Regions from separate parts of the Streptomyces sp. NBC_00490 genome, predicted to be linked through region 2. Evidence: riboswitches for the same ligand, from Rfam matches in the RefSeq annotation. Region 2 holds a riboswitch; the other holds the start of a gene.
What was found. Region 2 has a riboswitch for cobalamin ahead of OG381_RS30830 (ribonucleoside-diphosphate reductase subunit alpha). Riboswitches for the same ligand answer to the same signal wherever they lie in the genome.
Positions count from the first base shown of each region.

Region 1: it holds a riboswitch for cobalamin, as region 2 does, so the genes downstream of both, OG381_RS13240 (cobalamin biosynthesis protein) here and OG381_RS30830 (ribonucleoside-diphosphate reductase subunit alpha) in region 2, are expected to answer to the same signal.

Region 1 covers NZ_CP107869.1:2,937,187-2,944,076, reverse strand. Annotated here, with positions in the region: gene OG381_RS13245 (cobyric acid synthase) at 1-1,075, opposite strand, end outside; gene OG381_RS13240 (cobalamin biosynthesis protein) at 1,072-2,013, opposite strand; cobalamin riboswitch at 2,115-2,254, opposite strand; gene OG381_RS13235 (hypothetical protein) at 2,387-2,608, opposite strand; gene OG381_RS13230 (inorganic phosphate transporter) at 2,643-3,890, opposite strand; gene OG381_RS13225 (lysozyme) at 4,035-4,784, opposite strand; gene OG381_RS13220 (class II aldolase/adducin family protein) at 4,981-5,712, shown strand; gene OG381_RS13215 (alpha/beta hydrolase) at 5,832-6,890, shown strand, end outside.
Region 2 covers NZ_CP107869.1:6,722,883-6,729,772, forward strand. Annotated here, with positions in the region: gene OG381_RS30820 (hypothetical protein) at 1-415, opposite strand, end outside; gene OG381_RS30825 (ribonucleotide-diphosphate reductase subunit beta) at 476-1,486, opposite strand; gene OG381_RS30830 (ribonucleoside-diphosphate reductase subunit alpha) at 1,486-3,855, opposite strand; cobalamin riboswitch at 3,982-4,110, opposite strand; gene OG381_RS30835 (GNAT family N-acetyltransferase) at 4,163-4,666, opposite strand; gene mctP (monocarboxylate uptake permease MctP) at 4,738-6,348, opposite strand; gene OG381_RS30845 (DUF3311 domain-containing protein) at 6,345-6,602, opposite strand; gene OG381_RS30850 (YbdD/YjiX family protein) at 6,727-6,890, opposite strand, start outside.

The DNA.
Region 1 (6,890 bases), 3.8 Mb from region 2:
GGCTCTCGACCTCGTCCTCGATGTGTTCACCGAGGATCTGGAAGCCGCCGCAGATGCCGAGGACGGGCCGCTGTTCGGCGACCCTGCGCTCGATGGCCCGCGCCAGTCCCCGCTCCCGCAGCCACTCCAGGGCCCGGACCGTCCCCCGGGTCCCGGGGATCACCACGAGGTCGGCGTCGGCCAGTTCCTCCGGCCGGTCCACGAACCGTACGACGACGCCCGGTTCGGCGGCGAGGGCGTCCACGTCGGTGAAGTTGGACATGAGCGGGATCGCGCAGACGGCGACCCGCAGCACGTCCTCGCCGACGGGCGGGGCCGTGTTCGACTCCCGTACGGTCCCTCGCAGGGAGACCCGGAGCCCGTCCTCCTCGTCGATGCCGAGCCCGTGCTGAAAGGGCAGCACGCCGTACGTATGGCGTCTGGTGAGGCCGTGGAGCATGTCGAGCCCGGGCTCCAGGAGGCTGACATCGCCGCGGAACTTGTTCACGAGGAACCCGGCGACGAGGGCCTGGTCCTCCGGCGAGAGCAGCGCGACGGTCCCGAAGAAGGAGGCGAAGACGCCCCCGCGGTCGATGTCGCCGACGACGAGGACAGGGAGCCGGGCATTCCTGGCGATGCCCATGTTGACGATGTCGGTCCGCCGCAGATTGATCTCGGCAGGACTGCCGGCCCCCTCACAGATCACCGCGTCATACGTGCCCCGCAGTTCGGCGAGGCAGTCCAGCACGGTGCCGAGCAACTGCTGCTGGCGGCCCCCGTGGTAGCCGCGCGCACTGAGCTCACCGACCGGCTTGCCGAGCAGCACGACCTGACTGCTCTGCTCGCCACCCGGCTTCAGCAGCACGGGATTCATGAGCGCGGTCGGCTCGACACGGCAGGCCTGGGCCTGCATGGCCTGCGCCCGCCCGATCTCGGCACCCTCGCGGGTCACGAACGAATTGAGGGACATGTTCTGCGCCTTGAAGGGCGCGACCTTGACCCCCTGCCGTACCAGCCACCGGCAGATCCCGGCGGTGACGACACTCTTGCCCGCGTCGGAGGTGGTGCCGGCGACGAGCAGCCCACCGCCGCTCATGACGCACGCGCCTTGAGAGCGGCCCGCGCGGCGACACTGGCGCCGAGCGCGAGCAGACCGACGCGACGGGACAGCCGTACGGCCCGCTCGATGTCCTGGACCTCCACGGAACGCCCCTCCTGATTCAGCACGGGCCGGTGCTCGACACGCCCCGCGTACGACAAGGTCCCGCCGAGCCGCACACCCAGGGCCCCGGCGAACGAGGCCTCCACGGGCCCGGCGTTGGGGCTCGGATGCTTGCCCGCGTCGGCGCGCCAGGCCCGCAGCGCCCCCCGTGGATCGCTCCCGGCGACAGCGGCCAGTACGGCGGTCAGCCGGGCCCCCGGCCACCCGGCGACGTCGTCGAGCCGCGCCGAGGCCCAGCCGTACCGCCGGTGCCGCGGCGACTTGTGCCCGACCATGGCGTCAAGGGTGTTGACGGCGCGGAACCCGAGCAGCCCGGGCACGCCACCCACGGCCCCCCACACCAGGGCCCCCACGACGGCGTCGGAGGTGTTCTCGGCGACGGACTCGACCACGGCCCGGGCGATCCCGTCGGCGTCGAGGGCCTGCGGATCCCGCCCGCACAGATGAGGCAGCCGCTCCCGCGCCGCCTCGACGTCCCCGGCTTCCAGGGCCCGCCCGATGGCGCGTGCCTCGCGCACGAGCGAAGTGCCGCCCACGACGGCCCAGGTGGCGGCACCGGTCAGCGCGACGGAGGCGGCGGGGGAGGGACGTACGGCCTTCTGCGCCACGGCTCCGAGCGCGACGGAGCCCCCGGCGCACACCGCGGTGTGCAGGGCCCCCCACCCCCGGTGGTCCCGCCACAACACCCGCTCCACGGCACCCGCGGCCCGCCCGAACACGGCGACCGGATGCCCCCGGCGTGGATCACCGAGCAGCAGGTCACCGAGAAGTCCGGCGGCGGCGCCGTACGCGAAGACGCGATCGGCACGCATCGGCTCAGCCGGCCGTGGCGTCGGACAGCGACCTGGTGCGGTATCTCAAACGGCAGGCGAGCATGGCGATATGTCCTCACTCAGGGTGTCCACGCCCTGGTTCGACGAGACCGACGACGAGAGTTCCTGGCTCCCGGGGCTACCTACCCCGGTCACAGTGGCGGGACCGCGCCGGACTTCCACCGGCTTCCTCTTCTGCCGTCGTACATGGCCCCGGCAGTCCACCACGGGCCCGGAAGGGCCGTCAACTTGCCGTTGACCTGGGACGGGAGAGTGTGCTGAGGCCCACACACGGGGGGTTGCGGGCGCGACAAAAACGTGGGGTGCGGGACGGTGAACCGTCCCGCACCCCACGGGGTGTCCGCTCGTCGCGTCAGGCGACGATCAGATAGATCCCGTACGTCACCGCCGCCGCGCACGCCGCGAAGCAGGCGTAGGCGCCGGTGACCGCGAGGGCCGCGGATCCGCCCTGGGCGGTGGCCCGCTCCTGGCGGGACAGGCCCATGATGCCGAGGGTGAACAGGGCCACGAGGGCCACGGTGACCACGAGGCTGACGCCGAAGACGGAACTCAGCGCTTCCCAGTCGATCTTCATGTCGGTGATTCCTTCGTTCCTGGGTGCGGCGGGCTCAGACGGCGGCCGGCGGAGCGGCGGGCTCCGGGGCGACGGTCGGGACCGGGGCCGGGATCGTGGCCGTGAGGTCCTCGGTCACCGTGCCCGCCGGGGGAGGGGTGACCGCGGCGATCGCCGTCGTCACCACGCCGGCCGGCTCCTCGTCGCTGTCGTTGACGTTCGTGTGGTCGATGACCTCGCGGCGCGAGAGCTTCCAGATCGCCGCGCTGGAGGCGATGAGGAAGACCGCCACGACCGCCGTGCCCCAGTCGCCGAAGCCGGTGACCCACTCCGCCAGCGCGCCCACCATGGCCGCGGCCGGCAGGGTCAGGCCCCACGCCACGAACATCCGCGTCGCCGTGGACCAGCGGACGACGCCGCCCTTGCGGCCGAGGCCCGCGCCCATCACCGAACCGGAGACCGAGTGCGTGGTGGAGAGGGAGAAACCGAGGTGCGAGGAGGCGAGGATGACCGTGGCCGCGCTGGTCTGGGCGGCGAAGCCCTGCTGCGGCTGGAGGTCGGTCAGGCCCTTGCCCATCGTGCGGATGATGCGCCAGCCGCCGAGGTAGGTGCCGAGCGCGATGGCGAGACCCGCGGAGAGGATGACCCAGGTGGGCGGGTCGGAGTCGGGAGCGACGGCGCCGCCGGCGACCAGGGCCAGGGTGATGATGCCCATCGTCTTCTGCGCGTCGTTGGTGCCGTGGGCCAGCGAGACCAGGCCCGCCGAGGCGATCTGGCCGGCGCGGAAGCCCTTCGCGGCGGCCTTGCCGTCGGCCTTCTTGCCCATGGAGTAGGAGAGGCGGGTCGCGAGCATCGCGGCGAGGCCCGCGACGATGGGCGCCGCGATTGCCGGGATCAGGACCTTGGTGACCAGGACGTCACCGTGGACCGCGCCCATGCCCGCGGAGGCGATGGTGGCACCGATCAGACCGCCCATGAGGGCGTGCGAGGAGCTGGAGGGGAGTCCGACCAGCCAGGTCAGCAGGTTCCAGAGGATCGCGCCGACCAGGGCGGCGAAGATGACCTCGGGACGTATGCCGCTCTCGTCGACGAGACCCTTGGAGATCGTGTTGGCGACCTCCACGGAAAGGAAGGCGCCCACAAGGTTCAGCACGGCGGACATGGCCACCGCGACCTTGGGCTTGAGTGCACCGGTCGAGATGGTGGTGGCCATCGCGTTGGCGGTGTCGTGAAAACCGTTCGTGAAATCGAACGCAAGTGCGGTTACCACCACAATCGCGAGGATCAGCGAGAAGTTTTCCATTTACCCAGGCAATCGTTCGAGCGTCATTGGCTCGTCGAACGTAGGTAACCAGGGTGAACGGAAGATGAACTGAGGCGGGCCGCACGGTGTCTGGAACCGAGGGATTCCCCTCCGATCCTCCAGCGCGGCCCGACCGCCGCCCGATTACGCGCCCCGGGCGAACTTCTTCAGCTGTGCCGGGGACCCGTTGAAGAGATTCTGATCACCCGGCAGGCTGCCGCCGTTGTCGTACTGCCAGATGGTCCAGTACCCCCACCCGGCCGGCAGCGCCCCGGCGTCCGCCGCGTTGTAGCGGGCCACCCACAGCGCGTGGTTCGAGGCGAAGGCCCCGCTGCCGCCGGTGCAGGTGTTCCACCAGTGGGCGGTCGTGTAGATCACCGGGCGGCGCCCGGTCAGTCGCTTCACCTCGTTGCTGAAGGACTTGATCCAGCTGACCATCTTCGCCTTCTTGAGGCCGTAGCACTTGTGCTTCCTGTCGTACGGGTTGTACTCGATGTCGAGCGCCGGCGGCAGCGTCCAGCCGTCCGCGCTCCAGCCGCCGCCGTTGCGTACGAAGTGCGCCGCCTGTGTCCTGCCCGACGACTTGTCCGGCAGGGCGAAGTGGTAGGCCCCGCGGATCAGGCCCGCGTCGCGCGCCCCGTTGTACTGCTGGTCGAAGTACGGGTTGCGGTAGGAGTGGGACTCGGTCGCCTTGACGTAGACGAACCTCGCTCCCTTGGACTTCGCCTTCTGCCAGTCGACGTTCTTCTGATGCGAGGAGACGTCGTGCCCCTTGGGTTTACCGGCCGCGGACGCCGGAGACTCGGCCAGCGCGGTCCCCGCGAGGGTGAGCGCCGCCACGGACGCGGCGAGGACGCGGCCGCGGTGGCGGGACGGTTTGCGATCACGAGCCATATTTCCCCCCGGAATGGCGACGTGCACGACAAAACAGGCAGAGATTACTGGAAGCTCCGCGCCTGCCCGGCGCTCTACGGCCAAGCCGTCACAGAGGGGGAAGTGTCCGCATTTGCGACCTTCCGGACGCCTGGCCTCCGTCCTAAAGTGCCCCCGCCCGGCCGCGTTCGGCGGCCCCACCTGACAGGATCGCGGCATGGCTGAGCAGCGACGCGACCGGCGGGACGGACGGGGCGCCGGAGAGGGCGCACCGGATGTGCCGGAGCCGTGGCGGCGGAGTGTGCGCGCCGAGGAGGTGCCCGCCTGGGGGGAACTGGTCGCCACCGCGCGCCGCACCGTCTCCGACGGACTCGTCGTCGGCACCTCCGGCAACGTCTCCGTGCGCGTCGGCGACACCGTGCTGGTCACACCCTCGGGTGTGCCGTACGACCGGCTGACACCGGACGACGTGACCGGCGTCGACCTCGACGGCCGCCGGGTCCTGGGCTCACTTGTCCCGACCAGCGAACTCCCCATGCACCTCGCGATCTACCGCACCACCGACGCCGGCGCCGTCGTCCACACCCACGCCGTCCACGCGACGGCCGTCTCGACGCTCGTCCCGGAGCTCCCGGCGATCCACTACATGTCCGGCGCCCTCGGCGGCGCAGTCCGAGTTGCCTCATATGCGGCATACGGCACCGAGGAGTTGGCCGAGAACATGCTCCACGCCCTCGCCGACCGCACCGCCTGCCTCCTGCGGAACCACGGCACGATCACCTACGGCACCACCCTGGACCAGGCCTACGGCCGCACCGCCCAGCTGGAATGGATGTGCCGCCTGTGGCTGACGGCGTCCTCCGTGCCGGGCCTGGCCCCGACCCTGCTGTCGCCGGAACAGGTGGCCGAGGCGGGGGAGCGGCTACGGGGGTACGGGCAGCGCGAGTGACACGGCCGAGCGCCCGGCCGTCCTCGCGATGACCGGTCCCGGCGGCGGCGAACTGTCCCGCATCACTCCGAATCGTCCTCCCACTGGCCCGTGACCGGGTCCGCCAGGACACTGGACGGGTGCGCACAGTCAAAGCGACGGCAGCAGCCGTCACCATGGCCCTGGCCGCCGGCGCCGCGAGCGTCGCCGCCGGACGACTCGCCAGCGACGCCGCGCTGAAGGCGCCCCCGGGCCGTCCGCTGCCCAACGAACCCCGGCTCACCGTGCACGCCACGGCCGCCGGCCAGGTCGCGCTCACCCGGGACCTGGCCGCCCTGCGCCCCGGCACCTACGGCCTCTCCGGCGACACCACCCACGCGGTCGTCGGCCCCGTCCTCGACTCCGCGTCCCACTCCGCCGACACCGTCGTACGCCGCCTGGAACGCGTCACCCACGGCACCCTGCGACCCGGCGACACGGTGTGGTTCACCCCCAACACCCACATCGGCGACCCCGGATCCGCCCTGGGCCTCGACCACGAGGACGTCGAGATCCCGGGCGAACTCGGCACCCTGCCCGCCTGGTTCGTCCCCGGCGTACGGAGCACGTGGGTCATCTGCGTGCACGGCCTCGGCACCACCCGCGAACTCTCCCTGAACGGCATGGAGCTCCTCACGAACCGCCGCTTCCCGGTACTCGCCCCCGCCTACCGCGGCGACCTCGGCGCGCCCCGCCCGCCGGACGGCCTCAACCACCTCGGCGAGACCGAGTGGCGCGACCTGGACGCGGCGATCCGCTACGCCGTCCGCCACGGCGCCAGGAAGGTCATCCTGCACGGCTGGTCCACCGGCGCCACCATGGCGCTGCGCGCCGCCGCCCACTCCGGGGTCCGCGACCGCGTCTCCGGGCTGATCCTGGACTCCCCGGTGCTCAGCTGGCAGACCACCCTGCGCGCCCTCGCCACCGCCCGCCGCACCCCCGGCGCCCTGCTGCCGCTCGCCGTCCGCGCCGCCCAGGGCCGCACCGGACTGCACGCCGACGCCGCCGCCGAGGCCGCCGACCCGGACCTCCTCAAGGTGCCCACCCTGATCGTCCACGGCCCCGACGACACGATCGCCCCCTGGGACCACTCGTGCCGCCTCGCCGCCGCCCGCCCCAACCTGATCGCCCTCCACACCGTCGCGCACGCCCCGCACGGA
Region 2 (6,890 bases):
CCACGGTGACCGACCAGTCCTGAAGGCCCTTGCAGGCGACCTTGCCGGTCTCGGTGGCGCACAGCGGGCGCGAGGAGCTGAGTTCGGTGCGGCCCGCCGACACCGCCTCGAACGCGGCGTTCGCGTCGCCCGGCAGCAGCACGACGCCGCTGTTGGTGGCTTTCAATCCGCTGCCCTCGGTGGTGACCGGTGTCCACGGCCGGTCCTTCGCCCCGTCCAGGGCGACCCGGACCGTGCCGCCCACCGCCAGGCAGACCGTGCGGCCACTGTCGGCGGCGTGGAGTTCGGGTGCGGACGTACAGCCCGAGGGCGACGGTGACACGGAGTCACCGCTGTCACCCCGGTCGTCGCCGGTCTGGGTTCCGCACCCGGCCAGCAGCAGGGCTGTGACGGCGAGAGTCGCGATACGGCGCATGAAGAATCCCTCCTCACCGTTGTGACGTAACAGCGGCGAGGAGGGATCCACGATCCTCGGTCAGAAGTCCTCGTCCAGGTCGACCGTGCCCTCCACGGCGACCTGGTACGCGGACGGCCGCCGCTCGAAGAAGTTGGTCAGCTCCTGGACGCCCTGGAGCTCCATGAAGGAGAAGGGGTTCTCGGAGCCGTAGACCGGGGCGAAGCCGAGGCGGGTGAGGCGCTGGTCGGCGACGCACTCGAGGTACTGGCGCATCGACTCGGTGTTCATGCCCGGCAGCCCGTCACCGCACAGGTCGCGCCCGAACTGGAGCTCGGCCTCCACGGCCTCCTTCAGCATGTCGACGACCTGGTCCCTGAGCTGGTCGTCGAAGAGCTCCGGCTCCTCCTTGCGGACGGTGTCGACGACCTCGAACGCGAAGGACATGTGCATGGTCTCGTCCCGGAACACCCAGTTGGTGCCGGTGGCGAGGCCGTGCAGCAGGCCCCGGCTGCGGAACCAGTAGACGTAGGCGAAGGCGCCGTAGAAGAACAGGCCCTCGATGCACGCGGCGAAGCAGATCAGGTTGAGCAGGAAGCGGCGGCGGTCGGCCTTGGTCTCCAGGCGGTCCAGCTTCTCGACCGAGTCCATCCACTTGAAGCAGAACTCGGCCTTCTCGCGGATGGAGGGGATGTTCTCCACCGCGTCGAAGGCGGCCGCACGGTCCTCCGGGTCGGGCAGGTAGGTGTCCAGAAGGGTCAGATAGAACTGGACGTGCACGGCCTCCTCGAAGAGCTGGCGCGACAGATACAGGCGCGCCTCCGGGGAGTTGATGTGCTTGTAGAGGGTCAGGACCAGGTTGTTCGCGACGATCGAGTCGCCCGTCGCGAAGAAGGCCACCAGGCGGCCGATCATGTGCTGTTCGCCCTCGGACAGCTTCGCCAGGTCGGCGACGTCCGAGTGGAGGTCGACCTCCTCGACGGTCCAGGTGTTCTTGATGGCGTCCCGGTAGCGCTCGTAGAAGTCCGGGTAGCGCATGGGGCGCAGAGTCAGCTCGAAGCCGGGGTCGAGCAGGTTCTGATTGCTGGGCATTACTGGCAGGCCTCGCAGGACTCGGGGTTTTCCAGGGAGCAGGCGAGGGCCTCTTCGGAGGTCACCTGCTGGACGGGGAGGGTGTTCTCGGGCTGGGCCTGCGCCTGGGCCGCGCGGGCGATCCTCGTCGCCGGGCGCGAACGCAGGTAGTACGTCGTCTTCAGGCCCTGCTTCCAGGCGTACGCGTACATCGAGGAGAGCTTGCCGATGGTCGGCGTCTCCAGGAACAGGTTCAGGGACTGCGACTGGTCGAGGAACGGGGTCCGGTCCGCCGCCATGTCGATCAGGCCGCGCTGCGGGATCTCCCACGCCGTGCGGTACAGGTCGCGGACGTCCTGCGGCACCCAGGTGAAGCCCTGCACCGAGCCGTTGGCCTCGCGCAGCGCCTCACGGGTCTGCGCGTCCCAGACGCCGAGCTTCTTCAACTCGGCCACCAGGTAGGAGTTGACCTGGAGGAACTCACCGGACAGCGTCTCGCGCTTGAAGAGGTTCGAGACCTGCGGCTCGATGCACTCGTACACGCCCGCGATGGACGCGATGGTGGCCGTGGGGGCGATCGCCAGCAGGAGCGAGTTGCGCATGCCGACCGCCGCGATGCGTTCCCGCAGTGCCGCCCAGCGCTCCGGCCAGGTGAGCTCCACGTCGTAGTGGTCGGGGTGCAGGACACCCTTCGCGGTACGGGTCCGCTCCCACGCCGGCAGCGGGCCGTTGCGCTCGGCCAGGTCGGCGGAGGCCTCGTACGCGGCGAGCATGATGCGCTCGGCGATCCGGGTGGAGAGCGCCCTGGCCTGCGGGGAGTCGAAGGGCAGCCGCAGCTTGAAGAAGACGTCCTGGAGGCCCATCGCGCCCAGGCCCACCGGGCGCCAGCGGGCGTTGGAGCGGCCCGCCTGCTCGGTCGGGTAGAAGTTGATGTCGACGACCCGGTCGAGGAAGGTCACGGCGGTGCGGACGGTCTCGTCCAGCCGCTCCCAGTCGATGTCGTCGCCGACCACGAACGCGCCGAGGTTGACGGACCCGAGGTTGCAGACCGCCGTCTCCCCGTCGTCGGTCACCTCCAGGATCTCGGTGCACAGGTTGGACGAGTGGACGACGCTGCCCGCCTCGGCCGTCTGGTTGGCGGTGCGGTTGGCGGCGTCCTTGAAGGTCATCCAGCCGTTGCCGGTCTGCGCGAGGGTGCGCATCATGCGGCCGTACAGGTCACGGGCCGGGATGGTCTTCTTGGCGAGGCCCTTCGCCTCCGCCTCGCGGTACGCCGCGTCGAACTCGGCGCCCCACAGGTCCACCAGCTCGGGCACGTCGGCGGGGGAGAACAGGGACCACTGGCCGTCGGCGTTCACCCGGCGCATGAACTCGTCCGGGATCCAGTGCGCGAGGTTCAGGTTGTGCGTACGCCGGGCGTCCTCACCGGTGTTGTCCCGCAGCTCCAGGAACTCCTCGATGTCGGAGTGCCAGGTCTCCAGGTAGACCGCGGCCGCACCCTTGCGCCGGCCGCCCTGGTTCACGGCGGCGACCGAGGCGTCGAGCGTCTTCAGGAACGGGACGATGCCGTTGGAGTGCCCGTTGGTGCCGCGGATCAGCGAACCGCGGCTGCGGATGCGGGAGTACGACAGTCCGATGCCGCCGGCGTGCTTCGAGAGACGGGCGACCTGGTGGTAGCGGTCGTAGATGGAGTCCAGCTCGTCCAGCGGGGAGTCGAGGAGGTAGCAGGACGACATCTGGGGGTGCCGGGTGCCGGAGTTGAAGAGCGTGGGGGAGGAGGGGAGGTAGTCGAGGCGGCTCATGAGCCGGTAGAGCGCGGCGACCTCGTCCATGGCCCGGGCCGTGTCGTCCTCGGCGAGGCCGGACGCCACCCGGAGCATGAAGTGCTGGGGGGTCTCGATGACCTGGCGCGTGATCGGGTGCCGCAGGAGGTAACGGCTGTGCAGGGTGCGCAGGCCGAAGTAGCCGAAGCGGTCGTCGGCGTGCACGTCGATCAGGGCGTCGAGCCTCGCGGCGTGCACCCGGACGAACTCCGCCGTGCGGTCCGCGATCAGGCCCTCACGGTGGCCGACCGCGACCGACTCGGTGAAGGTCGTGACGCCCTGCGAGGCGGCCTCGGCGGCGATGCTGATCGTCAGCAGCCGGGCGGCGAGCCGGGAGTAGGCGGGGTCCTCGGAGATCAGCCCCGCGGCCGCCTCGGTCGCCAGCTCGCGCAGCTCCGACTCGTCGGCCCGGGCGGACCGGCCGCGCAGCGCGGCGGCGGCGACCCGCCCGGGGTCGGCGTCGGGGAGGTCGGCGGTCAGCTCGGTCAGGATCCGCAGCAGCGCTGTTCCGGGACCGTCGGTCTCCGCCTGCGTCACTGAAGCCGGGTCGACTGGCGCGATGGTCACGTGGGGGCTCTCCCTCGCTCGGCACGGGGCCTTGCGGAGGGCAGGGGGCAGCACACGAGCGCACGGGGCGTCGCGTCCACCGGCCCACTCCACGAGGCCCGGACGTCTTGGCACCCGGGCCACGGCGGCCTGGGCACACTGTCGACAGGTCCTCGGACTGACTCTCATATGCGCTTATGCACACATGAGTACACCGTTGCGGGACAGTTCCGGATTCGCACCGGATTCCCCTGCGGCGACAGCGAGCATGAGCATACATCTTGTGCCGGGTTCAGTTGGCACCCCTAGATGTTGTGTCGCAGCGACTTCAGAGAGTCAACTCATAGGTGAGGAGCGTGAAGTCGACGCCCTCGATCGGGTTCCAGTCGCGGGCGGGGGCGCGGGTGAAGCCGAGGCGTTCGTAGACGCGGTGCGCGGCGTGCATGACCGGCTGCGTCGACAGGACCATGCCGGTGCAGCCGTCGGCGGCTTTCGCCCGGTCGACGCAGGCACGGACGAGGGCTTCGCCGGCTCCTCTGCCGCGCGCCGCCCGGGACACGGCCAGCATGCGGATCTCGGCCTCCCCGGGGCGGGAGAGCTCCGCCATGGGGCCGCCGGCGGGGACGTAGGTGACGGTGCCTATCGGCTCGCCGCCGAGGAGGGCCACGAGTACCTCTGCCGCCGCGGCTCGTTTGGCGACGTCTCTCAACTCGCCCAGGTACCAGTCGCTCTCGCCGAAGGCGAGGAGGCCGTCCAGGAGGTAGGCCTGGGCCGTGATCTCGCCGATCGCGTCGTATTCGGTGGGGTCCGCTGCCCGGATCTCGATGTCCATGAGGGCGAGTGTGCCCGACCGCACGCCGACGGGCCGCCGGATATTCCGGCGGCCCGTCGGTCAACGTGACCCTAGTGAGCGGAACCCGCGGTCGCCGGCGGCAGTTCCACCTGTACGCCCGGGTCGCCCGCGTCCGCCGTGTAGTCCTCGGGGCGCGTCTCGTCGATGCCCTCGGGGGCCTTCGCGGCCCTCAGGACGAACGTGAGGACCACTGTGACCGCCACGTTGAGCACGAACGCCGTCAGACCGATGTAGCCGATCTCGCCGATGCCCGGGATCTCCTTCGACGAGCCGCCGAAGTGCTTCTGCGTCGGGGAGGCCACGCCGTACGCGGCGACCGTGCCGTAGATCATGCCGACCGCCCAGCCCGCGAGCAGCGCCCAGCGGTGGAACCAGCGGGTGAACAGGCCGCCGACCAGCGCCGGGAAGGTCTGGAGGATCCAGATGCCGCCCAGGAGCTGGAAGTTGATGGCGACCGTCTTGTCCATGGTGAGGACGAAGATCAGGGCGCCCACCTTCACCAGCAGCGAGACCAGCTTGGAGATCTTCGTCTCCTGCTGCGGCGTCGCGTCCGGCTTGATGAAGTCCTTGTAGATGTTGCGGGTGAAGAGGTTCGCTGCCGCGATGGACATGATCGCCGCCGGCACCAGCGCGCCGATGCCGATCGCCGCGAAGGCCACGCCCGCGAACCAGCTCGGGAACATGTCCTCGAAGAGCTGCGGGATCGCCAACTGCGGGTTGGTGACGTCGACACCGGCCGCGATGGCCATGAAGCCCAGCAGGGCGAGCAGGCCCAGCATCAGCGAGTACAGGGGCAGGATCGTGGTGTTGCGGCGGATCACCTCACGGCTCTTGGAGGAGAGCGTCGCGGTGATCGAGTGCGGGTACATGAACAGCGCGAGCGCGGAGCCCAACGCCAGCGTGGCGTACGTCCATTGGCCCGCCTCGATCGGGACCAGGCCGCCCGCCTTGGCGGCGGTGTACTTGTCGTTCGCCGCGCCGAAGATCTCGTCGAACCCGCCCAGCTTGATCGGGATGTAGATGATCGCCACCGCGATGACGATGTAGATCAGCGTGTCCTTCACGAACGCGATCATCGCGGGGGCGCGCAGTCCCGAGGAGTAGGTGTACGCCGCCAGCACACCGAAGGCGATGAGCAGCGGGAGGTCCTTGACGAACCAGTTGGTGTCCTCCCCGCCGCCGACGCCCATCACGTCCAGCACCGCCTGGATGCCGACGAGTTGGAGGGCGATGTAGGGCATCGTCGCCAGGATGCCCGTGACGGCCACCGCCAGCGACAGGCCCTTGGAACCCCACCGGCCGCGCACGAAGTCGGACGTCGTCACATAGCCGTGCTTGTGGGAGACCGACCAGAGCCGGGGCAGGAAGGTGAAGATCAGCGGGTAGACGAGGATCGTGTAGGGCACCGCGAAGAAGCCGGCCGCGCCCGCCGCGTAGATCGCCGCCGGTACGGCGACGAAGGTGTACGCCGTGTAGAGGTCGCCGCCGAGCAGGAACCAGGTGATCCAGGTGCCGAACGACCGGCCGCCCAGGCCCCATTCGTCCAGCGTGTGTTCGTTCTCGGCCTTGCGCCAGCGCGAGGCCAGGAAGCCCATGACCGTGACGGCCAGGAAGAAGATGATGAAGACGGCGAGTGCCACGCCGTTCACGCCGTCGTTCACTTGGAGGCACCTTCCCGGCGGGCGCGCTGGTCACGCTGCCACAGCTTGTACGCGACCATCGTCAGCGCGGTCGAGATGAGCACCCACAGCATCTGGTACCAGTAGAAGAACGGGATGCCGATGAACGTGGGGTCCACCTTGGCGTACGAGCCGACCCACAGCATGGCGACGAACGGTGCCAGGAGGCACAGGGCGATGACGACCCGCACCGGTGTCACCACCGGTGGTCTGGCCTCGGGCGAATCTGTTGACATACGGCGGCTCCGATCCTCACTGATCACCGTGTAACGCGCAGGCAATCTAGGTCACGGTGTGACAGGAGTGGAAGACCTCGTCCGCATATCGGTATGTCGATTCGGTGAAGGTCCGCAATAGGTGTCAGCAGCAGCGGAATCCCTGCCGGGGGTCCGCCTCCTGCCGGTCCGTCCGCATCCGCTCGAACGCCCGCCGGGTCGGCACGGCCGCCTGCGGGTGGTCCCGGCGGACGTGCGCGACATAGCGGTCGTACGCCGACTCGTCGGTCAGCTCGCGCACATACCAGC